2 regions of the Asaia sp. Ae19-3 genome follow, and region 2 is predicted to be linked to the other one. Evidence: predicted binding sites of a transcription regulator. Region 2 holds the regulator's gene; the other holds the start of a gene.
What was found. Region 2 encodes HrcA, which represses chaperone genes, less so after heat shock. Its sites were predicted from a motif close to GTTNGCACTCNCNNNNNGNGAGTGCNAAC; they were not measured.
Positions count from the first base shown of each region.

Region 1: the regulator HrcA is predicted to act here: its motif matches at 5,164-5,192, upstream of groES (co-chaperone GroES).

Region 1 is NZ_JBCHWF010000001.1:601,176-616,054, forward strand. It holds gene AAID99_RS02570 (Smr/MutS family protein) at 1-548, shown strand, start outside; gene AAID99_RS02575 (hypothetical protein) at 565-1,692, opposite strand; gene hemF (oxygen-dependent coproporphyrinogen oxidase) at 1,768-2,709, opposite strand; gene AAID99_RS02585 (S-methyl-5'-thioadenosine phosphorylase) at 2,887-3,774, shown strand; gene AAID99_RS02590 (DUF2934 domain-containing protein) at 3,831-4,160, opposite strand; gene AAID99_RS02595 (dienelactone hydrolase family protein) at 4,178-4,852, opposite strand; gene AAID99_RS02600 (DUF4169 family protein) at 4,905-5,138, shown strand; gene groES (co-chaperone GroES) at 5,277-5,567, shown strand; gene groL (chaperonin GroEL) at 5,619-7,262, shown strand; gene AAID99_RS02615 (prohibitin family protein) at 7,624-8,517, opposite strand; gene AAID99_RS02620 (M48 family metallopeptidase) at 8,805-10,262, opposite strand; gene AAID99_RS02625 (hypothetical protein) at 10,263-10,670, opposite strand; gene AAID99_RS02630 (CHASE2 domain-containing protein) at 10,747-12,423, opposite strand; gene AAID99_RS02635 (bifunctional transcriptional activator/DNA repair enzyme AdaA) at 12,625-13,707, opposite strand; gene AAID99_RS02640 (alpha-keto acid decarboxylase family protein) at 13,838-14,879, opposite strand, start outside.
Region 2 is NZ_JBCHWF010000001.1:3,085,451-3,100,329, forward strand. It holds gene rdgB (RdgB/HAM1 family non-canonical purine NTP pyrophosphatase) at 1-248, opposite strand, end outside; gene rph (ribonuclease PH) at 245-976, opposite strand; gene AAID99_RS13640 (MOSC domain-containing protein) at 1,082-1,870, opposite strand; gene hrcA (heat-inducible transcriptional repressor HrcA) at 1,951-2,997, shown strand; gene AAID99_RS13650 ((2Fe-2S)-binding protein) at 3,086-3,316, shown strand; gene bfr (bacterioferritin) at 3,436-3,927, opposite strand; gene AAID99_RS13660 (DEAD/DEAH box helicase) at 4,255-6,102, opposite strand; gene AAID99_RS13665 (FUSC family protein) at 6,358-8,520, shown strand; gene AAID99_RS13670 (sugar phosphate isomerase/epimerase family protein) at 8,663-9,622, shown strand; gene AAID99_RS13675 (class I SAM-dependent methyltransferase) at 9,722-10,369, opposite strand; gene AAID99_RS13680 (hypothetical protein) at 10,448-11,074, opposite strand; gene dapF (diaminopimelate epimerase) at 11,185-11,970, shown strand; gene mtaB (tRNA (N(6)-L-threonylcarbamoyladenosine(37)-C(2))-methylthiotransferase MtaB) at 11,967-13,211, shown strand; gene ftsY (signal recognition particle-docking protein FtsY) at 13,213-14,160, shown strand; gene AAID99_RS13700 (TonB-dependent receptor domain-containing protein) at 14,588-14,879, shown strand, end outside.

The sequences.
Region 1 (14,879 bases), 2.5 Mb from region 2:
GATCGATTCTGCCGATGCGGGGGCATCAGCTTTCGTCCGCGCGCAAGCGGCGAGGCACGGTGCAGAAGGTTGCGACTGGCCTGTCTGCTGCTCCGGTCCAGAGTGGGACGGTGGACGAAGCAACAACGCAGAAAATCCTGCGGGTGAGGGAGGTTCTGAGGCCCGCAGCCACACTTTCAAGGCCCGCCCGCGTTCAGGACCGGCTCGAAATCAATGGGCGACAGCCTGGCCTCGATACGACGTCATGGAATGCCCTCGCCAGCGGCAAGATGAAGCCGCAGAAGCGTCTGGATCTTCACGGGCATTTTGCACAGGATGCTTTCCATAAATTCCACCACTTTCTGCATGCAAGCAGCGCCCAGGGCATAAGGTGCGTCGAGGTAATCACCGGGCTGGGCAGCGGGCAGGAAGGGGGGGTAATTCGCCAAGAACTCCCTCACTGGCTCGAGCGTGGCGATTTGCGTCCGCTGGTTCTGGCCGTTGTCCATACGCATAAGCGGAACAAGGGCGCCGTGCGTATCCTGCTCCGGGCGCGTAACCGGGTCTGAACCCTGCGCTCCATACTCAGGTAGGACGCGTTTCCTGACCCTGGCGCCATCTCGGCTGGTTGTTGTTGATCCAGCGACGCAGCGCCAGCAGCGCCGTCAGTTCAGGCTCAAGCTGATTGAGAAGGGGTGCTGCATCAGCACCCGCTGTTATTGTGAGATGCTGGCTGTCATTCCAGCTTTTGAGCGCAGGATCATTGACCGCTTCCTGCGCCGCATGACGCCAGCGTGCCACTGCCAGAGGCGGGGTCAACATGGGCAGGGCAAGCACGAGGGCCGATGCGGCGGCATTGGCGACAGCGAGCCAGGATTGATACAGAGCGCCACTCGGCGCATGGCCGCGCGCCATTAGATAGGTTGCCTCGAAATCGGGCACACCAGGGATGACGGGGCCGGAGTAGAATATCGGCTTGATACCCTGAGGTGCCGAGGCGATATCGGCTGACAGGTCGTCGCCCGGGCCCGGTGTCAGCTGGACAGCATCGACATCGCCATTCTTGAGCGCGTCGAGGGCCGCCTTCTTGGTTGCATAACCGGAAACCGGCAGGGGATGCAGCCCGAGAAGCGATAGTCCCAGCAGGCTTGCAAGTTCGACCCCCGTCGGGTGAGAAACCGCGAGCCGCACTGGCCGATCATGAAAAAGCCCGCTCAGGCGCGAACGGATCGTGCGGTGTAGTTCGGCGCGGGCAATGGTGACCACCGGACGGCGTGCCATGATAAGGGCTGCCCAGCGGGAAAAATCGAAATGAACACGCCCATCCCCGGCGAGCGATGCGATCAAGGCAGCGCCAGGAGCCAGAATGGTTGTGCCGCCATCGGCTTCGGGACTGACTGTGTCGAACAGATTGGCTGCGGTAACGCCATCGCGCCCGAGGTCGTAATGGGTGGCAATCGGAGAGGGCGCGGCGAGGCCTTTCGCCAGCGCCGTTGCCAGAATGGGTGCTACCTGACCCGGCAGGGAATCCGGACCGCCACCGATGATCAGTTTGGGGGCATCGATGGCAGAAGACGCGGCCTCGGCGCGCTCATCGTCTTCCCAGGCACGGGCAGGGCAGATGGCGGCCAGATTGGAGGCGGCAAGGGCGGAAAGCAGTGTACGACGTGTCAGGGATCGACCGGCCGTGAAAGGCATTAGCTTCGTACGCACTTCTTTCCCTTTACCGCCAGATCGTCCGGCCTGGGCGTTAAGCCAGACGATTGCGGCTAAATAGTGACCCCTCGATCAGGGCCATTTCACCTCTGGGGGCATGCTCATCAGAATGGCTTCGGTATTGCCGCCAGTCTTGAGCCCGAACACCGTACCACGGTCGTGGATAAGATTGAACTCGACATATCGCCCTCTGCGAATGAGCTGCGCATCGCGCTCGGCTTCGGTCCAGGGCTGCATCATGCGGGCACGCACGGCGCGGGGATAGGCCTCGTAGAAGGCAAGTCCGACATCCTTGGTGAAGGCAAAGTCGTTCTGAACGTCGCCGCTGTCGAAATGGTCGTAGAAAATGCCGCCCAGTCCGCGCGGTTCACTTCGGTGATGCAGGTAGAAATACTCGTCGCACCAGGCCTTGAACCGCTCATAATAAGCGGGGTCATGACGCATGCAGGCATCGCGAAACGTCTTGTGGAAATCCGCTGCATCCGCCTTGGCTTCCTCGCTATCGGGGAAGATCGGCGTGATGTCGCCGCCACCGCCAAACCAGCCATTGCTCGTGATGATCATGCGCGTATTGAAATGCGCAGCGCTCACATGCGGGTTGCATGGATGGGCGACCAGCGAGATGCCGGTAGCGAAAAAGCGCGGATCGACATCGGCACCGGGCATGCTCTTGCGGAATTCCGGCGAGAACTCACCCCAGACCGTCGAGACATTGACGCCGACCTTCTCGAACACACGTCCGCGCATGACCGACATGACACCGCTGCCATGCAGATTGCTGTTCGTGTCTTCGCTTCTGTCCCAGGCTGTGCGTTCGAAGCGACCGGCTTCGGTCTTGTCGCGCAGTACGGGGGAGTTCTTCGCGACTGCCTCGTCTTCGATCGCCTCATAGGAGGCGCAGATCCTGTCGCGCAGGGTCTCGAACCAGTGCCGTGCTGTCTCTTTGAAAGAGTCATGAGGCACATGATCACGAATGAGGGTGCCGAATGTCTTCGGATCCAAGGTCTCGCTCATCGCAAGCTCCACATTCTGTTCCAGCCGGTCTTCCGCCAGCCTGAGTGCTGGAGCCTATAGCAAAACTGGCCGATTGAAACCATGACAGCGCGCATGAAAACACTGACAGGTTGCGAAGCGTGTCAATCTGGTGTTCCTGAGCATTCTGTTGGCGACAATGCGAAAAGGCAGCTTTGCATGACTGAAGACGTGACAATCGAGCCTGTAATCGGCCTTATCGGCGGTTCGGGGCTCTATGATATCGACGGGCTGGAAGAAAAGGAATGGCGTCGGGTCGAGACCCCCTGGGGCGAGCCTTCCGATGAGCTGCTTTTCGGCCGCCTGAATGGCGTGCGCTGCGTGTTCCTGCCGCGTCATGGCCGTGGGCATCCCATCCCACCGTCAGAGCTGAATTTCCGTGCCAATATCGACGCGTTGAAGCGCTCCGGTGTGACCGATATCGTCTCTCTTTCCGCAGTGGGTTCGCTGCGTGAAGACCTGCCGCCGGGCCAGTTCGTGCTGGTCGACCAGTTCATCGATCGCTCTTTCGCTCGCGAAAAAAGCTTTTTCGGTCGTGGCTGCGTGGCTCATGTAGGCATGGCTGACCCGGTCTCTGCCCGTATGGGTGACGTGATTGCCAAGCAGGCCGCAAAGATCGGCGTCGAGATGGTACGTGGCGGGACCTATCTGGTGATGGAAGGGCCGCAATTCTCCACCCGCGCCGAAAGCGAATTGTACCGCCAGTGGGGCTGTTCGGTAATCGGCATGACCAACATGCCGGAGGCCAAGCTCGCTCGTGAAGCCGAAATGTGCTATGCGAGCATCGCCATGGTGACCGATTACGATTGCTGGCACGACGACCATGACTCGGTGACGGTGGACGCCGTGGTTGCCGTCATGACGCAGAATGCTGCCAAGGCGCGTGCGCTGGTCAAGGCCATCATACCGGAGCTCGGGCGCAAGCGCGGTCTCTGCCCCTCAGGCGCCGAGCGCGCCCTCGATCACGCTATCATAACGGCGCCGGGATCGCGTGATCGTCAGCTTCTCGACAAGCTCGATGCCGTCGCCGGGCGCGTGCTGCGCTGAGAAGCTGCGGCGGGTGGGATAAAGGCATCCGAGCCTTTATCCCCGCTCCTGATCTGTCAGGACGACTCGTTTTCCTTTTCGGGGAAGTGCTCGCGGTAGCCCTGATCGGTCTGTCGTTCAGGAAATTCTCCCAGATTCTTCTGGATTTCGGCATTTTCCACCTGAACATCGGCAAATTCAGGCTCTGGCAGATCTTTGACCGGAATTTCACCGGCATGAGGATTCTCCTCCATACCGATGATTTCAGATGCGTTCTCGAGATAGGCGTCGGCACCGCAGCCGGGCTTGCCATCGGCTTCCCATAGTTCCTGCGCCTTGGCCTTTATACGGGCGTCGCGCTCGGGGCTGTCGACCAGCGGATTTACGGGTGTTTTATCTGCAGACATTGTAGCGCTTTCGGTTGTCAGAGATGGGTTGCAAAAAACGCCATGCTGCGCTCATGGGCGAGGTCGCGGGCGTTCTTGTTGAAACTCGGGCGGTCGTCACAGCCGAAACCATGTCCGGCATCGTCATAGACAAAGATCTCGACCTCGGGCCGGTTCTCGCGAATGGTGTTGATATCGGTATGCGGGATATGGTCATCCTCGCCACCGAAATGGAGCTGAACCGGGCAATGGGGCTTCTCATGGCTCAGGGCGGCAATACCGCCCCCATACCAGGCGGCGGCGGCGGCAAATTCACGCGTGCGCGTGGCAGCTTCCCATGTCACCAGTCCACCCCAGCAGAAGCCGAGAATGCCGACTTTCTGATGGCCGTGGCGGTTGAGGGCATGGGCACTGGCCGTGATATCGGCCAGGAGTCCGTCAGGGTTGATCCGGGCGCGCAGGTCGAGGCCTGTCTGCATGCCCTCGCCATCATAAGGCAGAACCGCATCGCGTCTGGCGCGATCGAACAAGGCTGGCGCAATGACATGATAGCCGTGCCTGTCAGCCAGTTCGTCGCAGACAGCACGGATATGGTCTGTCAGGCCGAAAATTTCCTGCAACACGACCAGTGCGCGACTGGCAGTCGGCTCTCCTGCCTCGTAGGCTGCGAAATGATGGGTGTCCGAAGCCGTAAGGGATATCAGGCGTCCCATGGACCGACCCTCCTTCTTTCTTGTTCGTTCAAAGGCAGGATCAACGATCACCATGACTGAAATCGTCAATCTGCGTCGAGTGCGCAAACGTCTGGCGCGCGAGAAGGATGCTCGCAAGGCCGAGGAAAACCGGGCCCTGTTCGGTCGCACCCGGGGGGAGCGCCTGAAGTCTGAAGCCGAAAGTAGCCGTCTGACACGCGAACTTGATGGTGCGAAGCTCGACAGTCGGGACAGCGCGAGTGACGCTTCGATGAAAAACAGCATTTGCACCGTCGACGACACTTGACGATAGGCGAGGGCTCTCCTACCTCTTTGGCACTCTCGTATCGGGAGTGCTAACGCGCTGCGGCTAAGCGGGCGCGCAAACCGGCGGCGTTGCTTTTGAGCAAGGACGCCGCCTTAGAGAAAAGTGGAGCGATCCATAATGACAAATTTTCGGCCTTTGCATGACCGTGTCGTCGTTCGTCGCCTTGAGGGCGAGCAGAAGACGGCCGGTGGCATCATCATTCCGGACACCGCCAAGGAAAAGCCGATGGAAGGCGAAGTCGTCTCCGTAGGTTCGGGCGCCCGTAATGAGCAGGGTCAGCTCGTGGCACTGGACGTCAAGGCTGGCGACCGTGTGCTGTTCGGCAAGTGGTCCGGCACCGAGGTGAAGATCAATGGCGAAGAGCTGCTGATCATGAAGGAAAGCGACATCATGGGTGTGATCGGCTGATTTTCCAGCCTCCCCGTTATCGCAAACTGAACCTCTACTGGAGATAAGATTATGGCTGCCAAAGACGTAAGATTCGGCGCTGACGCACGCCAGCGCATGCTGCGCGGCGTTGATATCCTTGCTGACGCTGTGAAGGTCACGCTCGGCCCGAAGGGTCGCAACGTTGTTCTGGACAAGAGCTTCGGCGCACCGCGCATCACCAAGGACGGCGTTTCCGTCGCCAAGGAAATCGAACTGGCCGACAAGTTCGAGAACATGGGCGCCCAGATGGTGCGCGAAGTGGCCTCGAAGACCAACGACATCGCTGGTGATGGCACGACCACCGCGACCGTTCTGGCCCAGGCCATCATTCGTGAGGGCGCCAAGGCTGTTGCCGCTGGCATGAACCCGATGGATCTGAAGCGCGGCATCGACAAGGCGGTTACGGCCGTCGTTGAAGAGCTGAAGGCAAACACCCGCAAGATCACGACCCCGGCCGAAACGGCTCAGGTCGGCACGATCTCGGCCAATGGCGAGCATGAAATCGGCGAGATGATCTCGCAGGCCATGCAGAAGGTTGGTTCCGAAGGCGTGATCACGGTTGAGGAAGCCAAGGGTCTGCACACCGAACTCGACGTTGTCGAGGGCATGCAGTTCGATCGCGGCTACATCTCGCCGTATTTCGTGACGAACGCCGAAAAGATGATGGCGGATCTGGATAACCCCTACATCCTGATCCATGAAAAGAAGCTGTCCTCGCTTCAGCCGATGCTGCCGCTGCTCGAGAGCGTTGTGCAGTCCGGTCGTCCGCTCATGATCATCGCAGAAGACGTCGATGGCGAGGCTCTTGCCACGCTGGTCGTCAACAAGCTGCGTGGTGGCCTCAAGATTGCTGCCGTCAAGGCTCCTGGCTTCGGCGACCGCCGCAAGGCCATGCTGGAAGACATCGCCATCCTGACGGGCGGCCAGGTCATCAGCGAAGACATCGGCATCAAGCTCGAGACGGTTACGCTCGACATGCTCGGTCGCGCCAAGAAGGTGCATATCGAGAAGGAAAACACCACGATCGTTGAAGGCGCCGGTAACACGGACGACATCAAGGGCCGTTGTGCACAGATCCGCGCGCAGATCGAGGAAACCACCTCGGACTACGACCGCGAGAAGCTGCAGGAACGTCTGGCCAAGCTGGCTGGTGGCGTTGCCGTCATCCGCGTCGGTGGCAGCACCGAAGTCGAGGTGAAGGAGCGCAAGGATCGCGTTGATGACGCGCTGCACGCAACCCGCGCCGCCGTTGAAGAAGGCATCGTTCCGGGTGGTGGCACGGCTCTTGCCCGTGCTTCCGTTGCCCTGAAGGATCTGGCTTTCCAGAACGACGACCAGCGCGTCGGTGCGGACATCATCCGCAAGGCCCTGCAGGCTCCGCTGCGCCAGATCGCGTTCAACGCTGGTGAAGATGGCGCTGTCATCGCTGGCAAGGTGCTCGAGATCAACGAGTACACGCACGGCTTCGACGCCCAGAACGGCGAATACAAGGATCTGGTAGCCGCTGGCATCATCGATCCGACCAAGGTCGTCCGCACGGCTCTTCAGGACGCAGCTTCGGTTGCCGGCCTGCTGATCACGACGGAAGCCATGGTTGCCGAGAAGCCCGAGAAGAAGGCTGCTCCGGCCGGTGGTCCGGGTGGCATGGGTGGCATGGGCGATATGGATTTCTGATCCAGCGCCTTTCCATCAAGGTTACAAAAGAGCCGCCCCGCCGAAAGGCAGGGCGGTTTTTTTATGTCTGGATGCCTGGCTTCTGTGAGGATCTGACGTGGTTCAGGAGTTCGCGCATTGCCACCTGCAAGACGGACGTCGGCGTTGCCGGGTGAGTATGTGATGCTGATGAATGGTGTGGAGGACGGGCGGCGTGGCGCCGCGTTTCTGTCGCGATGAGGGCGGGTGATCTACCTGGTCGCCCTGGAGGCAGGATGAAAACCCAAAGGGAAGAACAGCCCCTCCGAAAGAGTGGGGCTGCTCCCTCAAGAGAGGATTCCTCGAAGCTCCGCAGCCATTGGCCGTCGAAGTTTCTGGTGGGTTATTTCTGGGCTGACTCCATCGTGCCGATAAAGGGCAGCGGGGCGCCTGCGCTCAGATAGGTCGGCATTGTGCCAGTCCAGCGATCCAGCGCTTTTTGCTGGAGCAGGGAAGGGGTCAGCGATTGAGAGACCAAAGTATTGGCCTTGGCCTGAGCCTGGGACGTCACAAGCAGGGCCTGAGCCTGACCCTGGGCTGTGGCAACAGCTGCGTCTGCCTGCGCCTTGGCCTGGACAACCTGAGCCTGAGCTGAGATCTGCGTCTGCTGCAGGGTGTATTGTGCCTGCAATGCCTGCTGCTGGGCGACCTGTTTCGCTTCGATGGCCTGCGCATAGGCGTGGGAAAAAGCGAAATTGGCCGTGTTCACCGACTCAATGCTCAGATGATAGGGCAGCAGGGATTTGATGATCAGTTCCTTGATCTGGCCATCCACAAGGTCACGCTTCGTGATCAGCTCTTCAGCGTTGTAATTGGCCGTGATGGCTTTCACGTCGTTCGACACTGTGGGCTCAATGATACGATGGGCGAGCGTTTCGAGATTGCGGAAATCGCGGAAAAATCCCGGAGCGTCGGCAGAGGCGATGTGAAATGTGACCGAAACCGACGTGTGCACATCCTGCAGATCATGCGTTGCAGCCTGCTCATGAGAGGTAATCGTCTGAGGCTGGGTCGAAACAGAAACGACCTTTTGATAAACTGGCAGCACGATATGCAGACCGGGTTCCAGCGCGCTGGGCTGGACAGAACCGAAATTGGTCAGAATGCCGCAATAGCCTGAAGAAATCTGATAGAATGGGTTAAGTATCGCGATAATCGCGATTGCGCCTACGGCGAAGCCACCAAATTTCAGGACGGTCGGAGAAAAGCGTGCGGGCGGCGTTGGAAAATTTATCACGTTTTTTTGCCTCATCAGATCAGTGACCGATCAGTTCTTGGGCAGGACGATACGCTGTCGTATCCGTTAATATGGAGGCGAAGTCTCTATACTGTCAATAAGAATCGGAATAGACCAATTTCCCATTCTTATTGAAGCATGACTGTTCCGTTTCTTTTCTTTTTTCGGAGCTAGTCAAAAAACCTTCATGAAGAGCAACACTGTCTCTCGATTTCGACAAGGCGTTGCTTGCGTCAGAGGCTGCCACCGGCGCCGATGACGCGATGGCAGGGGATGAAATGGGCGATCTAGTTTTTCTCCATCGCCGAGCATTGTCCGGCCAGATTATCCTCTCCCAGTCCTTCGCAGATTGCGCTGAGTTTGAGCACGGAGACGCCGTCTTTTGCCTGCCTTGCATTCTTGATGCGATAGGGCAGGAAACCGGTATTACCCATCGCCTCTTCTTCTTTGGCCATGTACGTTTCGGCCTCTCCGGTCTTGCCTGCAGCGGACAGGGTGTTGCCCCATGCGACAGCAATCGGAAAGGTTACATCATCGCGTTCCGCAGCAGCGGCAAGCAGCTTTTCTGCCTGGTTTTTCTGGCCGGTCTGCACGGCAACCTGATAGGTCATAAGTGCATAATAGGCACTGCCAGAGGCGGGTTGCGCAATGTGAGCAAGTGTCTGATGAGCCTGCCCCCACTGCGATTGTCCGATCAGCGATGCGGCCCGCTCCAGTTGATCTGTCCCCTTGAGGAGAGCAGTCACGGGTGAACTGGTGACCCAGTGCTGTAGCGGCTTTCGGGCGAGAGCTACATGAGCACGAACGGGATAGGCCTGCCGCAGATAGGCGGCGAGCGCGAGTCGTCGCTCTCTGGCATGAGGATGCTGCTGCGCTACGGCTCTGAGGGCATCGACAATGGCTCCATCGAGGTTGTCGCCTGCTTTGGCCGTGAAGGTAACTGAGTCTGCGTTGAAACTCTTGCCAGTCTTTTGCTCGAGTTGTGCCTGACGCGCGACATCCTGATCTTCGGAACTGATCAATACATCCATGACATCGGTTGCAGCACTTACGGAGTATCCTGCCCGTCCCATCAGATCGACGGCGAGTGCATCGGCTTCCTCTTCCTGCCCGCGTGACCACGATGGAAACAGCGTCGTATCCAGAAAGGCCTTGGCACCCATCGACGACACGAGTGCTTTAGACACGGCGTCAGTTGCACCGATGCCTGCGGAGGCCCGCCCAATCACCGAACCCCACTTCATGGCACTGAAAGCGTAGTTTTTCCGTGCTTTGCTCTCACGCTGGGCTGCTGTGTGCCCCAGAAGGATGTGGGAGAGTTCGTGGGCAAGAACGAAGGCGAGCGCATCTTCCTTCTGAATTTCAGGTGTATCGTGGAAATAACGTATCAAACCGGTGTTGAGAAAGATTGCTCCCCCGACCGAAACGTCTGAGGTAAAGGCCGTGTCGGGTGTCAGCCATACGCGTGCATCCGGACGGGGACCCGACCAGGAGGCCAGAAGGCGGTCTACGATGGCCTGAGGGTAATCCGATACCTCGGGGGCCTCGATAACACCTGAGGCAAGGGTGTTGGCCGGTGTCAGAAGGCCTTGCACAGTGGTTGACTGAGCATAATCCTGCGAAGGGTGGATCTGGTCGATCAGCCGACCGTTGGTTGGGACGCCGCCTCCGTTTCCGCTGTCGCACGCAGCAAGTGCCAGGGTTGTCAGAAGGGCAGTCGAGAGCAAGGCAGGGCGTTTCATCATTCAGCTTCCGTGGCAATTTCGACCGAGGTTGTTGGTGCTGCCACCGATTTCATCAGCAGAGGCTGCGCCTATTTGCACGCATTGAGTGGGTGTCGGCGCGACTGCCCTGATATTGGCTTCGACAGAGTCTTCAGTGACGTAGACGAGTCCCTTATCGGTCTCGACAGCGAGCATGTCCGTTTCGGTGTCTTTGGCGACGATGCGATGTCCGGTCAGCGAAGCCGCCTCAATCTGTGTCTGGGGCAACCCATTGTGGTCGTAGGTCTGGATTGAGGGGGTGTGATAGGTCCCTGTAATGACTGGGGCGTCTGCAGCCGAGGCAACGCCGGACCAGCCCGCGCACAGGCCAAACAAGAGGGGAGAGAGAGCTGCACGTGTCAGCTTGCGGGCGAAATGCCTGTTTGACATGGATATCTCCTTTCATCAGGTCTGGTGAAGAATGCTCTCGCTGCGGATACCGGCTGCTTCAAACAAAGCCGGTTCGCTATGCATGGCGAGAGAGCGCGCGGCGTCCTGCCGAGTAGATCGAAACTGGCAGGTCGATCACCCGGTTCAGAAGTCGACAAAGAGGCTGGACAAACCGGTTTCGCTCCTCCTCTTCCTCGACGCCGGCTGCGAGCCAGAGCAGGAGCAGACCGATCCAGTCTGCATTGGGCCATCTGGGGCCTGCTTCGTTGAGTGCGAAACCGATGGCGGAAAGACTGGCGAGGAAGCACAACTGAGAGAGAAGGCCACGCTCCTTTTCTTCCTCTTCGGCGCGCGCCGCACGTGCCATGGGCAAGGCCCAGGCGCCGAGGAACAGGAATGTCACGAACAGCCAGATAACGAACTGATCGATCAACATGGCCCGGGTGGCGCTCTGAAAAGAAGGTATGGCAACGATAAGAAACGCGCCTAGCGCGCAGGCCACAGCCCGTTTGCGTATGCTGGTTCTGGCGTGATGCTTGTAATTATTCTGTGCGCCCAAGGCGGCAAGGACGTCGAACTGCTCTTTCTGCTGGGCTGGTTTCATGCGCATGACGAGCGCTACGCTGCAGACGAGCCAGATGAGCGCCTCAAGTAACTCGGCCTTGTCGAGACGTAGCCACCCTATCTGTCCCATTTCGGGCGGCTCATGGAAATAGCGCGCGCCATAGGTCACGAGATTGTCGAAAGCCATGGCATGAGTGACGACGCCCGGAACCCGCCCAAGCAGGGGTACTATGGAATCATCGTGCTGATCGCGGATGTCAGATCCGTAAAATACCGCGCGATCGGCAAGAAGCGTGGCAAGGGCAGGGCTGCCTGACGGTGTGCCTCGGCCGCTATGCCCAAGTTGCTCTGCGCCAATTACCAGAGGATAGAAAGCGAACTGCCTTTCGCTGCCTCGAGAATGCAGAAACAGATAGGTCAGGGCGAGGCGTGAGGCTGCGGTAAGGCGGGCGCAGGGGCCTTCGTTCCAGATGGCACAGCTGTTTTGCCAGTAACCGGATTGGTCGCTGACAATATCCTGCGCGGGATCGGAGCTCAGCCCCCATCTGATAACCATCGGGCGGGTAAACGCTTCTTCCTGAACGTCTCCACAACGCGTCGACCAGGCCTGATGACACAACGTATTGTAGAGCGCCCAGGCCGGATTTACTGCAACAGGAGCTTCTCCTGTTTCCCGGGTTTCCATCCCCTCTTCCATGAGAGGGTAGCTTCCAGAGGTTTCGAGTCCATTGCTATAGACCTGAAGCGGTCTGAGGATGGGCGGAAGGGCAGGCTGCTGGTCTCCTGCTTCCCCCCTTGCAAAGAGCAGAGGCACCTTCATCGAGTGAGCTCTGGCGATAAGAGGGGCGAAACTCTCAAGTGTCTCGCCTGGAAGTTCACGCATCATGCGAAAATCGACGAAAATCGCAGCGGGATGTGCGTCGAGTATCTGATTAAGGATGGCTATATGACGGGCGTATGAAAGAGGGAAAGCAGTCCCGAAACGTTTGAGGCTTGCGTCGTTCACCTCAACAACGGCGACGTGTCGGTGCGTGTCAGGGCTCTGGGCGCCATAAAATGGTGTGGTAAGAGCGTTGAATAAGCCAGCCGAGGTCTGCTTCGTTGCGCTTTCAAGACCAAGCGGGTCGAGCACCTTATAGATGATGAAGAAAACCACCATCGCGATAACGTAAACAAGGCGCATACGCATCAACGCGCCCCTCGTGGAAGCCGGTCCCCGTTTTCTCATTCCACCCGCTCAAGCTCGTTGCCCCGTCAGCTCATCAGCGCGGCGTCAGGCGTATCAACATATTTTGACACGTTTCAGCAAAGCTTGGTCACGTTATATTGACGTTTGCAATAGATTCTAGCGATGGAGTCAGGAAATCGTGTGATGCGTTGCAACTTTGCCTCACCAAGAGCCAGTGATGTTTGGCTGTACGCATGGTCGATAGGATCGCTCGATTTCGATAAGGCGTTGCTTGCGCCAAAGGCCGCCACCATAGCCGGTGAGGCTGCCGTCGGCGCCGATGACGCGATGGCAGGGGATAAGAAGGGCGATCTGATTGGCACCATTGGCGCGCGCGACGGCCCGCACGGCGCCCGGCTGGCCAAGTTGACGCGCGATATCGGCATAGCTGCGTGTCTCCCCGACAGGGATATCGCGCAAAAGGCGATGCACCTCGCGAGTGAACCCGGTGCCCTGCGGGGCAAGAGGGGTCAGGAACGCCGCCGAACGCCCGGCAAAATAGGCTGCAAGCTCCTCACGAACCAGTTCAGTCGGGGCGGGTGTGCCGAGGCCGAGAGGGGCCTTGAGGTTTTTCTGAAGCGTCTTGAGTTCGCCGGGCAGGGCCTTGCGGTCGACGAATTCGAGGAGATGGAGATGTGTTGCGCTGGAGACGGCAATCATGTCACCCAGCGATGTCGGGACCCAGCTTGCCTGCAGCAAGCCGCCCGGCTTGAGGCTGGCGGGCGCAGCTCCCAGAAGTCTCGAAAAAGCCTCCCTGAAGGCGCTGGGGGAGGCAAAGCCTGAGTCGAGCTGGGCCTCTATGACCCGCTCACCCTCGGTAAGGGACAAGAAGCCCTCTCGCAGGCGGTACTGCCGTGCCATGTCGAGAAACGTCATGTCGAAATAGCGCTTGAAGCTCCGTCGAATTGTAGACAGATCATAGCCAAGCGCAGTGACGTCGCTTTCCTTCCAGCGTCGCCCCGGTTCGGCCTCCAGCAGGGCGAGCAGCCGTGCGACGGCTGGATCATTGGCGGTGGCGCTGCGGAGCGGATGGCATCTCTTGCAGGCCCGAAATCCGGCTTCGAGGCATTCCCGCACGCTGGATCGAAAAACGCAGTTGGTGGAGAGCGGCTTGCGCGCCGGGCAGGTCAGGCGACAGAAAATACCGGTTGTGCCAACACAGACAAACACGCTCCCGTCGTAACGCGCATCGCGAGCGACAAGGGCATCATAGAGCGTGTCATGGGAGGGGAGAGGGAAGAGCATGGTTCTTCCCTATCATCTGATGAATTGACGCTGCGCCGGAAATCGGGCGTTTCATCCGATACAGGTCTGATCAATGGCTTGATGATCAGGCCTGCATAATGAGTCCTGCTGGATGAGGCCTTGGGTCGGCTCAGTTCGTCACGGGTGGCCGCGCGTTGGTCTTGGCCACTTCCTTGCCCCAGCGTACCAGATCGTCGGTGCAATCCTCACGGTCGAGGGTGCATTCGATCAGGGTCGGGCCGCGCCGGTTCTGCCTTGCCTTGTCGATCGCTTCTGCAAGCTCGCCAGCCGTATTGGCCCTGAGGCCCAGCCCGTGGCCTTCAGACGCATTGAAGGCATTGATGAGACCCGCATAATCCCAGTTCTGAATATAATTATACGGACCATCATGGATCTTGATCTCGATGACATAGCCCCGGTTGTTGATCAGGAAAATAATGACCGGCAGCTCGTAACGGATCATCTGCGCTACTTCCTGCGCGGTCAGCTGGAATGACCCGTCTCCCACCATCACGATATGCTGCCGCTCTGGCGAGCCAGTAGCATTGCCAAAGGCCGAGGGGACCGACCACCCGATATGGCCCCATTGCATTTCGAGTTCGACACGGGCCTTGGCGGGCAGGTGCAAACGCACGGCGTTGAACCAGCTATCGCCGGTCTCTGCTGTCAGCGTTGTATCAGCCGTCACAAGAGCCCCGATCTGACGCATCATCTCGTCATTGGTCAGCTTGGCCTCCGCGGGCAGCGGTGTAGAAACTGGCAGAGAGAGGGCGGAGTTGTCGGCGCTCAGGGGGCGTCGTGGCGCCTGCTCGCTCAGGGCGGTCACGAACGAGCGCAGATCGACACCGCCGAAGTGTGTTCCAGCAACGACCACATCGTCAGGGTTGACCAGAGCGACTTTCTCGCCTCTGGGCCATGCTTCCCAGCCAACGGTTGAATAATCATTGAATACCGGGCCGAGGCATAGAATGGCATCCGCGTTGTCGATGAGCGCTTCTGCACCGGGCGAACTGACATTGCCCCAGTAGACGCCGCGATATCCGGGGTGGTCTTCGGGAAAAAATCCCTTCGCTGCCGCCATGATGGTCACGGCACATCCAAGGCGATCTGCCAGTTTCACCGCTGCATCAAGGCCATGGGCGGCGCGCAGCTTGCTCCCGACAAGAATGACA
Region 2 (14,879 bases):
ACACAAAAGCCGGAATCATCCGAAAGCGCGGGCAGGCCGGTGGCTCTGGCTGCTGCCAGAGCCTTGATGGCGGCATTGCCCTCAAAGCTGTCTGCTGTTTCTTCCGGCTCGGCCAGATCGAGTTCGGCAGCCGAGACAATCTCGATTCCGGTCTCGGCCAGAAGCGCACGAAATTCGACCAGCTTGCCCTTGTTATGGCTGGCGAGCACGATGCGCTCGCCACGGCTCAGGCGCCGTTCGCTGCTCATTTGACGCTCTCGAGCGCAGCACGCTGGATTTCGAACAGCCGTGCCGTGCCGGTCTTGGCCAGCGCCATGAGAGCGTTGAACTCGGCCTCGCTGAAGGGGGCGTCTTCAGCCGTGCCCTGAATCTCGACAATGCCGCCTTCGCTGGTCAGCACGAAATTTGTGTCTGCCTGAGCCGAGCTGTCTTCGACATAATCGAGATCGAGCACCGGGCCAGCCTCGGTCAGGCCGCAGGAAACGGCAGCGACCTGCGCGCGCAGCGGCGAGCGCTTGAGCGTGCCAGCCTTGATCTGCTTGTCGAGCGCGATGGCGAGTGCAACCCAGGCGCCGGTAATGGCAGCGCAGCGCGTGCCGCCATCGGCATTGAGCACGTCGCAGTCGAGCGTGATGGTCATTTCACCAAGGGCGCGCAGATCGACGCAGGCGCGCAGGGCGCGACCGATCAGACGCTGGATTTCCTGGGTGCGGCCGGACTGCTTGCCCTTGGCAGCCTCGCGGTTGCCGCGCGTGTGGGTGGCGCGGGGCAGCATGCCGTATTCAGCGGTGATCCAGCCCTGACCCTGGCCACGCAGGAAGGGCGGCACGCGGTTTTCGATCGAGGCGGCGCAGAGAACTTCGGTACCGCCGACGCGGATCAGCACCGAGCCTTCAGCATGGCGGGCGAAGCCCGGCTCGATGGAGACGACGCGGTTTTCATCGGCCTTGCGGCCGGAAGGACGGGTGCTGGACATGATGTTCTTTCTGCTTTCGGTCGTATTGACGCTATCGGAGAGCAGCCTTAGCGCGTCATGTCTCGATTGACAAAAGCGCTGAAGGCGAAAAACGTCCTTGCGGCCTCAGGCGAGGCAATCGATCCGATCGCCCAGCCTGATGGCACCGCCCCGCCGGATGATGGCGTTCTGTCCGAACATGACCCCGCCCGGCTGGTGACGGAACCCGGTCATTGTCCTGAGTGGTTCTCGCGCGACGGGGATGGTGCCTGTCTCCTGATCGATGGTCGTGACGATGCAGCGGCTGCAGGGCTTGACCAGTTCGAGTTCAACGCTGCCGATCTTCAGGATACGCCATGTGTCTTCGGCCCAGGGCGTCTCTGACTCGACCACGATATTGGGTCTGAACCGCTCCATGGGTACGGGCTGGTCGAGGCGTTCATTGAGATCGGTCAGAGAGGCCGTATTGGTCACGAGTAGCGGAAAGCCGTCGGCAAAGCTGACACTGCCGAATTCGGCTGGTCGCGCCCGCTCTGGTGCCGCCATGTAGACGAGGCGACAGGGTGTTTCGAGAAAGGTGCTGACCCATTCCGCTGCCGCATCGCCCGCATCACGTGCCTCGATGTCACGGTCTTTCCACACGCTCACAAGCGCAAGGGGCGCGTCTGGCCCCGGTGGCACAAGCATGAGAGGCGCTGCCGTACCGCCTGACAGATGAAGATTTTCGCCCTCTAGGGCCGTGATGATGCGCGCCATGGCGGGATATTGGCGCTGCGTCATGAATTTGCCTTCCGGCGAGACCACCAGCCAGCGTCGGTCACCCCTTGGTCCCCATGGTTCCAGATCAAGCGCCGCAACATCGATGCGATGCAGGCTTTTGACTGGATGGATGTATAAGGCGGCAATACGGGTCACGAATACGACTCCAGATCCGGGTGGAACGGTAACAGGACCATGGCCCTTTCAGCCGGGCAGGTCACGCGAAAGGGCTGGGCATGATCGATCTCTCAAGCCTGCCGGGTGGTATGGATGCCCGTTCGGCCAAGGTGCTGCGCGAAATCGTCGAGCATTACATGGAGACGGGTGACCCGGTGGCGAGCAAGACTCTGGCCCAGAGACTGACGCCTTCTCTTTCTTCCGCCACGATACGCAATGTCATGGCCGAACTGACCCAGGCCGGTCTCTTGTTCAGCCCCCATGTGTCGGCAGGGCGTCTGCCGACAGAAAAGGGTGTGCGTCTATTTGTCGATGGACTGCTCCAGTTCGGTGCGCTGGATGACACGGAGCGCGCGCAGATTGCCGGCAGACTTGCGCTGAAGGGGCGGTCGATGCAGGAGACGCTGGCCGAGGCATCATCGATGCTTTCCGGCCTCTCGGCTGCGGCAGGGCTCGTTCTGGCGCCGAAAGGCGATGGCGCGCTCAAGCACATCGAATTCGTGGCGCTTGGCCCGGGCAAGGCGCTCGTCATTCTCGTTGCGGCAGACGGGCAGGTCGAAAACCGCGTTATCGAGACGCCACCCGGTCTGCCGCCCTCGGCGCTGGTCGAGGCCGGTAATTATCTCAACTCCCTGCTGGGCGATGTCACGCTGGCTGCCTTGCGCCAGCGTGTGGCGGCCAATCTTCAGCAGAATCGCTCCGATCTCGATTCTCTGGCTGCGAGCGTGATCGAAAGCGGTCTGGCCATGTGGGACGAGCAGCACGGTACGCTCTATCTGCGCGGTCAGGGAAACCTCCTGACAGATATTACCGAAATCGAGAAACTCACGACCATCCAGATGCTGTTCGAGCGGCTTGAAGCGCAGGAGACCATGCTGCGGCTTTTGCAACTGGCGCAGGATTCTGACGGGGTGCGCATCTATATCGGCGCCGAGAGCGGGTTTTTCGGCATGTCCGGTGTCTCGATGGTGGTGGCGCCCGCCCGCAATGAGAACAACCGGATTGTCGGTGCAATCGGAGTGATAGGCCCGACACGGCTCAATTACGGGCGCATCGTGCCGGTTGTGGATTACACGGCGCGTGTCATCGGTCGCTTGCTGAGCTGATATTATTTTTAAAAATCACTCGCAGTTTTCAGTTGCGACTGGTTCTCAAACGCTGTTAGGGTCGGCCCGTTCTGAAGTGGAATGGCTGATGATCGTCTGTTCGTGTAACGCCCTGACCAATCATGATATCGCCGACGCCGTTCGTCGGGGCGCCTCACGGCCAAACGAGGTCTATGCATCCAAGGGCTGCAAGGCCCAGTGTGGCAATTGCGTGCCCGGTGTGGTTTGCGCGCTGCGCAGCCTCATGCGCGAGCGCAAGGAAAACGCGCATCTGTTCCAGCAGGTCGAACAGGGGGGCGCTTCCGCCGCCTTTGCCTGAGCGCGCAGCTCTGAAAAAAGACATGAAAAAACCCGGCGAGCCGCAAGGCTGCCGGGTTTTTTCGTCACTCCTTTATCGCCCTCCGAGCCATGGGCTGGGATGGTGTCGATAGAAGGGTCTTACTCTGCCGTCTGCTCGGGAGCAGGCGAGGAGTTCAGCGTGATGTAGCGCTGGATACCAACCTGCTTGATCAGATCGAACTGACGATCGATGAAGTCTTCATGCTCTTCCTCGTTGGCGAGGATGCGGATCAGCAGGTCACGCGACACATAGTCACGCACACTTTCGCAATAGGCGATGCCTTCGCGCAGATCGGCCAGAGCCTTCTCTTCGAGCTTCAGATCGCAGGCCAGAATTTCCTCGACGCTTTCGCCAATCAGGATCTGGTTCAGGCGCTGCACGTTCGGCAGGCCGCCGAGATACAGGATGCGCTCGATCAGCCAGTCGGCATGACGCATCTCTTCGATGGACTCGTCATATTCCTTCTTGCCCAGCTTGGTCACGCCCCAGTGGTTCAGGGTGCGGGCATGGAGGAAATACTGGTTGATGGCGGTCAGTTCGTTCGTCAGCTGAATGTTCAGATGCTCGACGACTTTCGGGTCTTTCAGCATGGGATGCTCCTTATCTCTGTCCTGTTGCGACGTGACGGCGCAAGTCCGCCCGTGACAGGCTGTGTGACGCTGTTCAAGCATAGAAAAAAATGCAGCGCAACATAAATAACGAAGATAATAATTCCAGTATCGAAGTTGAGAATCACTCTCTTTATTTCTACAGAGTCAATAAACGAAGTTGATTTTCAGTCGCAACAACGAAGCATATTCTGGAATATCTTTTCGCAACGAAAAACGCCCCGCAAAAGCGGGGCGTTTCAGGGGCAGTGCCCCGGTACCGGCATTTTCAGATGCGTCATCGCCTCTCGGCGACGGCGCATGGGTCAATCAGTAGCGCTTGCGCGAGGATCCTTTGCCGTTGCCGACACCGCTACTCTTGCGGAAGGCCGGACGATCGCCGCTGCGATCCCCACCGCGCTCTCCGCCACGGTCGCCCCCGCGATCTCCGCCTCTGTCGCCGCCACGATCGCCACCGCGGAAGCCGCCCTTGCCACGAGGGGCGAATCCACCCTCACGCGGGCGGCGCGGGCCGCGCGGCGGGGCAGACGGGCCGGTCGGAGCCGAAGCCGGCTCGATCTTGGCTTCGTCAGCATCGGCGCCGGCAACGCAGGAGCGGAAACGCTCGGCGCTGTCGGGCGCGATTTCGAACAGGGTATGGTCCGTATCGATATGAATCGCACCGATCTCGCTCTTGGTCACACCGCCAAGACGGCAGATCAGCGGCACCAGCCATTTCGGATCGGCACGCTCGGTGCGGCCAATCGCCAGGCTGAACCACTCACCACCCATGCGGTCGACACGGCCCGTGAATTCACGCGGTGCGCGATCGTCACGCATACCGCGTGCGGGAGCCTCGACGCTGACGGGGCGGATATTCTCGACGCTCGGCAGGCGGCTCTTGTAGAGGCGTACCAGAGCGGTTGCGAGCTGATGCGAGTCATGGGCATCGGCAAGCTGTGAAGCGAGCGCATCTTCATTGGCCTGAGACGGCGCGAAGAGCGTCTGGTCTTCCATCAGACGCTTTGCGTCCTGCTCGAGAATCGCGTCTGCCGACGGCACGCCTTCCCATTCCGCATTGCTGATCTTGGCGAAGGAGAGCAGACGCTCTGCCTTGCGGCGCTGGCTCAGCGGCACCATGATCACGCAGGTGCCCTTGCGGCCTGCACGACCCGTGCGGCCCGAACGGTGCAGCAGGGTTGCCGCCTCGCTGGGCATATTGGCGTGAATGACGAGTGACAGCGCCGGAATATCGATGCCGCGTGCCGCCACGTCGGTGGCCACGCACACACGGGCTACGCCAGAGCGCAGGGCTTCGATCGCGCGCGAACGCTCGTTCTGGCCCATTTCGCCCGAGATCGCGACCGAGGCAAACCCGCGCTCGACCAGCGCTGCCTGCACCTGCGCGACCATGGCGCGGGTGTTGCAGAACAGCATGGCCGTCGGGCTCTCGTAATAACGCAGAACGTTGACGACGCCGCGACCGATGTCATTTGGCGCTGTCAGCACGCATTTATACGTGATGTCGTCATGCTGCTTGGAGGTCGAGACGGTGTTGATCCGCTCGGCGTTCTTCTGGAAACGACGCGCCAGATTGGCGATTTCCTTGGCGATGGTCGCCGAGAAGAGCAGCGTGCGGCGCTCGACCGGTGCGGCATCGAGAAGCTGCTCCAGCTCATCGCGGAAGCCCAGATCGAGCATTTCGTCGGCTTCGTCCAGCACGACCACGCGCAGATCGGACAGGTTCAGGGCACCGCGCGACAGATGATCGCACAGGCGTCCCGGCGTGCCGACCACGATATGGGCGCCATTCGACAGGTTGCGAGCCTCGCGACGGGCATCCGTGCCGCCAATGCAGCTGACGATGCGCGCGCCAGTCTCGGCATAAAGCCACTGAAGTTCGGTCTGCACCTGCAGGGCCAGTTCGCGCGTCGGCGCAACGACCAGAGCCATCGGGCTGTTGGCGGGGGGAAGGCGCTCGCTGCCCTCGGGGATGAGGGTAGGGGCAAAGGCAAGTCCGAAAGCAACTGTCTTGCCGGATCCTGTCTGGGCGGAAACGAGCAGATCCCGTGTTTCGAGGCCCGGCTGCAGTACGGCTTCCTGCACGGCGGTCGGCGTTTCATATCCGCGTGCCGCCAGAGCGCGACTGAGAGACGGGACGGTATCGGGAAAAGGCATGCGGTTCGGACTCGATCAGGATCTTGCGAAGAGAGAACGCCGTTACAGGACTGCGCTGTGTCGAGCGTGGCTCGCGGCGTAAGGAAGGCGGTCAATAGAGAATATGCGGGCTTAAATCTAGGATTAAACGGCAGCGAGGCTGAAAACGCTTCTCTTCGAGATGTGACCCGATACTCACCCAATATATGGGAAAGCGCGCGCGATTTGAAGCGACTGCCTTCATGGCAAGTCTAAAATTCGGGTAAGACGCCGGGCATGATCGCCGATTTCCTTGCCCGTCAGAACGACGCGCTTGCGCGCCTGCGGGGTCGCTCATGGCCTTTCAAATGGCTTTACGCCCCCAGCGGGAATGCGTTCGAGTTTGCCCTGCGCAACACGATCGCCTCGCTTGTTGCTCTGGGCATCGCCTTCTGGATGGAGCTGGGCGAGCCGCAATGGGCGGCCATGACAGTCTGGATCACGGCACAGGGCTCGCGTGGCGAGAGCCTCTCCAAGGGAAGATGGCGTCTGGTCGGCACGCTGCTCGGCATGATCGGCGCTGTGGCGCTGGTTTCGGCCTTTCCGCAGGCTCCCTGGCTGTTCATCCCGGCGCTCGCTCTCTGGGCAGGTATCTGCACGGGGCTTGCGACGCTTCTGCAGAATTTTCGTGCCTATGCCTTCGTTCTGGCGGCCTATACCTGCGCCATCATCGCCACGGGTGCGCTCAGCGCCCCGGACCATGTGTTCGAAATCGCCATGGCGCGTGGCACCTATATCTTTCTGGGTGTGGTCTGCGAGATGGTGGCGGGCCTCGTCTTCTCCGCATCCCTCGCGGTCAAGGCGCGTCGCACCATGCGTGGCTGGCTGACAGAGGGTATCGGTGCCGCTTCTCTTGTGATCAGCGACGTGCTCGATGGTGCTGCGCCGCCTGAAAAAGCCATCCGCGCGGTGTTCAGTCGCACGCTCAAGCTCAATGAGCAGCTCGAATTCACGGTGGTCGAGGTGGGGCGAAGCGACCATGCGATAGCCTGCGCCTATGCCACGATCGGCATTCTCTCGAAAATCGTCTCGCGTGGCCTGGGCATGCAGGCGCGTCTTTCGACAACGCTCGTCGTTTCGGAAAAAGCCCGCTCTGCCCTGCACGAGGTGGCAGGGTTCATCAAGGAGATCGCACAGCGTCTCGATAATGCGGATAGCGTTGTCGCTCTCAGGCAGGATCTGGCGGCCCTTCAGCTACGCTATGATGCTCTCTATCGGCAGGCAGATACTACTCCTGAAGGGGGCGGCAGTTTTGCCCCTGACGACCGGATCATCCTGCATGGGTTGCGTCTCATTCTGGAAGAATACGAGACGCTTCTGATCTATTTTCAGGCCCGTCCGGCCGAGGCCACTGCGCCATCGCGTTTCAGGCTGCGCCGCGTGATGCATTTCCACGCGGCTTTTCATAATGCGATGCGTTCGGCCACGGCGATCTGTCTGGCAGGCCTGGTCTGGGAGGTGACGGCATGGCCGCAGGGGGCCTCCTTCATCTCCTTCGTCGCAGTGGTTGTCGGGCGGTTTGCCACGACCGACAACACGGTTCTGGTCAGCAACCGCTTCTTTTACGGTGCCTGCCTGGCCGCTCTGGCGTCGATCCTGCCTGTATTCTTCCTGATTCCGACCGGGTCCGGCTTCGAGGCGCTGATTGTGGCTATAGCGCCGCTGATGTTCATCGGGGGGCTTGCCGCACGCAATCCGGCAACGGCTACGGCTGCGGGCGCCTATAATACCTTTCTGCCAGCGTTGATCGGCCTCGATAATCACAGCCGCATGGATGAACTCACCTGGTTCAATTCCACGATTGCCCTGCTTCTCGGGCTTGGGGCAGGGGTGCTCGTCTTCCGCTGTATTCTGCCCTTCAATATTCATCAGGTCTGCATTCTGCTCAGGCGGCGTGCCCTGCATGGCTTGCAGCGAATCTGCGCCCCCGGGCGCCGCTTGCCAGCGGAAAACCGCTGGATCGGCCTGATCACGCAGGGCATGGAAAGGGTTATCCGCTATGCGGGCGCCAGTCTGACACCGTTCATGGAGCTCAATCTCCACGGCCTGCTTTCAGTTATGACATTGGGGCGCAATCTCCTGTTTCTGCGCCGCTTCGCCTTGCGTCCGGGCCTGCCCGCCGGTTTGTCGGCGATACTGGCCAGCTTCTTCAAGGGGCTTGGGCCGCATCTCCTGCGCAGCCCGACGATGGAAGAGGCAGCCTTTGCCGCAAGGCTCGAGACGGCCATTGCGACCCTTCGCGACAAGGCTGGTGCCGCCGATGTCGCAGAACATCCTGCTTATTCGGAAGCGCTGGGCAGCCTGATGGTCGTGCAGCACGAATGGGCAAGCAATCAGTCCTGGCTGGATGACAGACATTTCCGTCACGCCCTGCAACAGGCGCGCCTCCAGCAAGGCTGAAATGTGCTGGGCGTAACGCTATCATCACAGCCATATGATAGAAAAATAACGAATAAACGTTCCGATTCGACGTTTTCCTGAGAATATAAATTCCGGCGCTGCCCGTGAGGCAGCCGGATTTCACAGGAATGGTGACCGCGTCATGAAGATCGGATTTGTTTCTGACAGTCTCGGAACTCTCTCTTTTGACCAGATGCTCGACCAGGCAGCCGCGCTTGGGGTTGGGGGCGTTGAAATCAATGCGGGGGGCTGGTCACGGGCGCCCCATCTCGACCTGTCCCGGCTCAGGCAGAGCCCTGCCGCCCGCCGGGATTTTCTTCATGCTTTCGAAAGCCGCGGGCTTGAGGTCATTGCACTCAATGTGAACGGCAATCCGCTGCATCCCGTCGATCGCAGGCAGAGTGAAGAGCTGCATGAGACCGTCAGACTGGCTGGCGATCTGGGCATCACCAGAATCTGCACCATGTCGGGCCTCCCCGAGGGACAGGAGGGTGATCGCCTGCCCAACTGGGTGATCAGTTCCTGGCCGCCTGAGGGGCAGATCGCCAAGGAGTGGCAGTTCAGGGAGAGGCTTCTGCCGTATTGGGAGAAGCTGCTCGCCATGGCTTCGCAATGCGGCGTGACGCAGTTCGCGCTTGAGCTGCATGGGGGGCAATGGGCCTATAACGTTCCGAATTTTCTGCGTCTGCGCGAGGCGCTTGGCCCGATGATCGGCGCCAATCTCGATCCATCGCACATGTTCTGGATGGGCGCAGACCCGATCGCTGCAATCGACGGGCTTGGTGAGGCGATCTTTCATGTTCATGCGAAGGATGCCGGGTTCAACGAGGCGCGGCGCGGCGTAACTTCAAATCTCGAAAACGGACCACTGGGCCACCCTGCCGACCGGGCCTGGTCATATCTCACGCTCGGCTATGGCCATGATGCGCTCTGGTGGCGGCAATTCTGCTACCGACTGCGCATGGTTGGTTATGATGGATGGCTTTCCATCGAACACGAAGATCCACTTCTCGACCCGGTCGAGGGTTTAAGCAAATCCGTCGCTTTGCTTCGTGAGGTCATGCCCGTCGCTCTTGGCGGTTTCAATCAGGCTGAGTGCTGACCGGTTTCCGACGCGAGCGGGTGGAGATGCCACCCGCTCGGTTGATCCCGGACACAGCAGAGTAGACGGGTCAGGCGCTGCGAAAGGTCCCTTTTGCGGTCAGGCGGCCAGCTTCTTGCGGGCAATGACGGCGTGCACCGTGTCGTTCCATGCCGTCAAATCCTCAGGCGGTACGACCTCACCGGTGTCGATATCGCCAAGGCCTGCGCGATCAAGCAGAAGCGTGATCAGCCGCGTGCGGTCAGCGGCATCGAGTGCCTGCCAGAGTGCAACCGCTTTCTGCGGAATGAAATTATCGGAGAAGGTGATGATGATGGGCGCGCCGGGGCGAAGAAGGCGGTTGAGTTCCTCCAGCACGGCCAGCGGATCGGTGAGATAGGCAAAGCCGTCGCACAGGCAGATGGCATCGAGCGAGTCATCGGGAAGGTCGATCTGCGGCGTTTCGTTCAGATCCTGCTCGATACGTTGTGTCAGCGCCGTATTGCTGTCGAGAGCGGCCTTGTTCACGTCAAGACCGATCACGGATTCATGGCTGGCTTCCGGCGGAATATGGCTGAGTGCACCCGCCATGAGGTCGAGAATGAGCCCGGAGGCAGGCAGCGTGGTCTGGTAAAGCGCGGTCACGGCTGTGCGGGCACCGACATCCATCTGGCTCGAGTCGCTTCTGCCAGCGTAGAACAGACGATCGGGGTCGCTATTGGCGCGGGTAAAGGCCGCAGGATGCAGCCCCGAAGGAGTTTCAGCCATTGATGGTGTCCTGTCCGTCTCAACGAGGGGTGAGGGAGGGATGCAACCGCCTCGCCTCGTCGTCAAGTCAGGCGAGGATCAGAGCGCAGCCCCGTGCCACTCGAAAGGCCCGTTGGAAATGCCGGCAACGCGGGCATGAGTATCCGCCGGAATGGCCTGCTGACGCAGAAGCGGCAGCAGAATCTCGCTTACATTCCGGTAAGGCGCCCGGTGGCTGGGGGCGGTCAGGATGACGTCGTACAGGCCAAGCTTGCGGTAATCATTCAGGCGAAGCGCGATTTCCTGGGGTGTGCCGATCAGGGCCGAGGCGGCAATCTGCGATGGCAGTCCTTCTGCGATCAGTGTTTCTGCGTCTTCCCAGGCTTCTTCCGTGTTTTCGCTGAGAACAATATCGAGAGCGACAACGGAACGGGGCGGATGATCGGCGATCTGCGACGGAAGGCAATGTTCGTAAAGCGCCATGGTCTCGGCGACACTGCCATCGGGGCGCAGGCGCTCGATCCCGGCATCGCTCCTGCACAGAAGGTTGTGACGCGTGGCACCAAGGCGCAGCCAGTCGAGGTCAGCCTGATCGATGAGCAGGTTCGACCCGGGCGGGATCTGTGACAGGCAGGCTTCGATTTCCTCTCGACCCATACCCAGACACGACCAGATCAGACGCAGATGGCGTGAAGCGGCGGGGGTGTCATAGGGCGCAATGAACATGGATCTCGAATTCCTGCGTCTTCTCGATAGACGCATCGGCATGAAATTTTACGGGAGAAAACCGGAGGTTTCCCGTGCCGCAGAGGCGCGGACCCTCTATAACAACGGGCATGATGATCCGGTTCCATAAGATGCAGGGCCTCGGTAATGACTTCGTCATCATCGACAGGCGCCACGGGCCTTTCGAGGCAACATTACATACTATGTCGCAGATCTGTGACAGGCGCTTTGGCGTTGGCTGCGATCAGCTCGTGTTGCTCGATCCCCCCGATCTCGAGGGCGCCGATGTGAAGGTGCGGTTTTTCAATCCTGACGGGTCCGAGGCCGGCGCCTGCGGCAATGCCTCACGCTGTGTGGCAGCCCTGGTCGGTGGCGCACCGGTGCTTCAGACCCGTGCCGGTCTGCTGCCGAGTTTCGTGACGGCAGAGGGCGAGATCGGTGTCGATATGGGGCGCCCCGTGCTCGACTGGCAGAATGTGCCGCTGGCACGGGAGATGGAAACACTCGAGCTGCCTCTGCCCGGCGGCCCGGCGGCCTGTTCCATGGGCAACCCCCATGCGACGTTCTTCGACGGTGTGGAGCGCGCCGGGCGCGATGGCGCCGCCCTTGAGCGTGATCCGCTTTTTCCCGAGCGGGCCAATATCGGTTGTGTCGATATCCTGTCGCGTAATGCTATCACACTACGCGTCTGGGAACGTGGCGCCGGGCTGACCCTCGCCTGCGGGTCCGGGGCCTGTGCGGCAGTCGTCAATGGCGTGCGTCGCGGTTTGCTCGACCGGCAGTGCAAGGTGACCATGGATGGCGGCAGCCTGCATATCCATTGGCGGGAGGCAGATGATCATGTGCTGATGATCGGCCCCGCCACCCATGTTTTCGAAGGCCAGTTCCCCGTATGAGCGGTGCGGAGCTTCTGACCTTCGGCTGTCGTCTCAACCTGCATGAAAGCGAACGCATGCAGGCCCTGACCGGACATCTGGACGATGTAGTGGTGGTCAATACCTGCGCCGTCACGACAAGTGCGGAGCGCCAGGCGCGTCAGGCTATCAGACGCGCGCATCGTGAAGACCCCTCGCGTCGTATCGTCGTGACAGGCTGCGCTGCCCAGATTGCGCCGCAGAACTGGCGCAGCCTGCCGGGTGTGGCTCAGGTAATGGGCAATGCCGAAAAGCTCGATGCGGCCAGCTGGTCGGAGCACGCCCTCAAACAGGAAAGCAGGGTTGCCGATATTCTCTCGGCCCCGCCTGCGCCGGCATCGCCCGTTGCCGAGACCGGTGGCCATGTGCGGGCCCTGCTTCAGGTGCAGCAGGGCTGCGATCATCGCTGCACTTTCTGCATTATTCCCTATGGGCGCGGGGCGTCGCGCTCGGTGCCGGTTGCGGATGTTATCGCTCGTGCGCGCCAGCTCGTCGCGGCAGGACATCATGAGATCGTCCTGACAGGGGTGGATATCGCTTCGTGGGGGCGCGACCTTGATGGCACACCCGCACTGGGCACGCTTTGTCGCGCTGTGCTTGAGGCCGTACCCGATCTGCCACGCCTGCGCCTGTCCTCTCTCGATCCGGCTTCCGTCGATCGTGATCTGTGGTTCCTTCTGGCTGAAGAGCCGCGCTTTCTGCCTCATCTGCATCTGTCGCTGCAGGCAGCAAGTGACATGGTGCTCAAGCGCATGAAGCGGCGGCATTCTGTACGCGATGCGGCCGCTCTGATCGAAAAAGCCCGGGTGTTGCGCCCTGATATCGCGATCGGGGCCGATCTGATTGCCGGTTTCCCTACCGAGACCGAGGCGCAGGCGCAGGAGACGCTCGATTTCGTCACGCGTTACAAACTGCCTTACCTGCATGTCTTTCCCTATAGTGAACGCCCTGGTACGCCAGCCGCGCGCATGCCGAGCGTTCCAAACGCGCAGCGTCAGGCGCGGGCTGCGGCCCTGCGTGAGGCGGGAGAGGCCAATCGCCTTGCTTACTGGCAGGGCATGGTCGGGCGTGATCTCGATGTTCTGATGGAAGGTGCAGAGCGTGGGCACTCGGCCCATTTCGTGCCGGTGCGCCTCTCAAAAGGGCGGGCCGAACGTGGCACGCGTCTTGCGCTGAGGGCCCATACCCTTGACGAAGCCGGGCTGGTAGCAGAGATCAACTGACATGGCTGGATTTTTCTCACGTCTCAAACAGGGGCTGACGCGTTCGACGCAGAAGCTCAATGCGGCTCTTACCCATCGCTATCTCGACGAGACGGCGCTGGAGGAACTCGAAGACGAGCTGATTGCTGCCGATCTGGGCCCCGCTGTTGCAGGGCGCGTGATCGAGGAGTTTCGTAACTCGCGCTTCGGGCGCAATGTCACGACCGAGGAAATCCAGGAAGCACTGGCGACCGAAATTGCCCGCGTGCTCGAGCCCGTGGCTCAGCCTTTCGAACTCAAGACCGAACACAAGCCGCATGTCGTGCTGGTTGTGGGCGTCAATGGCGTGGGCAAGACTACGACAATCGGCAAGATGGCCAAGTGGTTCCGCGATCAGGGGCGCTCGGTCATGATGGTGGCGGGCGACACCTTCCGTGCTGCGGCTGTCGAGCAATTGCAGGTCTGGGGTGAGCGTACGGGCGCACCTGTTATCGCTGGCAAGCCGGGCGGCGATGCGGCAGGGCTTGCCTATGAGGGCATCAAGCAGGCTCGCGAGGCTGGCACAGACTTGCTTTTCGTCGATACGGCGGGACGCCTGCACAACAAGGGCGCTCTCATGGAAGAGCTCGCCAAGATCATCCGTGTGATGAAGAAATTCGACGAGACGGCACCCCATTCGGTCCTGCTGGTGCTCGATGCCACCACAGGGCAGAACGCCATGGAGCAGGTGCGTGTCTTCCGCGAACTCGTCAATGTAACAGGGCTCATTGTAACAAAGCTCGATGGCTCGGCCCGTGGTGGCATTGTGGTGGCCCTCGCTGATGCCTTCAAGCTGCCGGTGCATCTGGTTGGCGTTGGCGAGCAGGTCGAGGATCTGCGGCCGTTCTCGGCGCAGGACTATGCCCGTGGGCTGGTGGGCGGTTCAGGGGCTGATCTGACCAGTCATCTGGTCGAGGATTCGTCAGACTAACCTGCGGAAATCCGCCAGATAACCTTGCTCGTACAGAGGATTCAAAAGGCGTCAGAATCGGTTTCTGACGCCTTTGATGTATCCGGAGGTCGGGGGTGTTCCACGACCGCCGAGGCGGTCGAGAGCCCTATGAACGGCGTATTATTATTGTTACTGAAGTCAGGAATCGTGTCTTTTTCGCAACGAGAAAACGTCGCGAAAGCGGATCAATATTGATAAATTAACGAAAATGCGTTGTTTCAAAATATTTTTAAAGTTCGATACATTCTAGACATATTTCGTCGCACTTCTCTAACGCTCGTTATGCCAGCGTTACGTTTCGATTGATTGTCGTTACGTATGGAGCGTGTGACCTATGGCGTTGAGCCTGCGCAGATCTTTTCTTTTGACATTTACGGCAATAGCCGGGCTTTCGACTTCCGCAGCTATGGCAGCAACCGTTCCGGTTGATGCGACAGCGACCAAGAAGAAGACGCTGGTCAAGACCAAACCGGCTGCAGCCAAAGCCGAGACGATCATGGTTACCGGCTCGTATCTGCGTAGTTCGAACAACAGTTCGGCCAATCCGGTTCAGGTCATTACTGCAAAACAGATCCAGCAGACTTCGGCGACTTCGCTTGGGGATTACCTGCAGCGCCTGCCTTCCGTCGGTTCGTCTGGCACGCCCAATCAGCAGACCAACGGCGGCGGCGGTGTAAGCTGCACCGATATCCGCAATT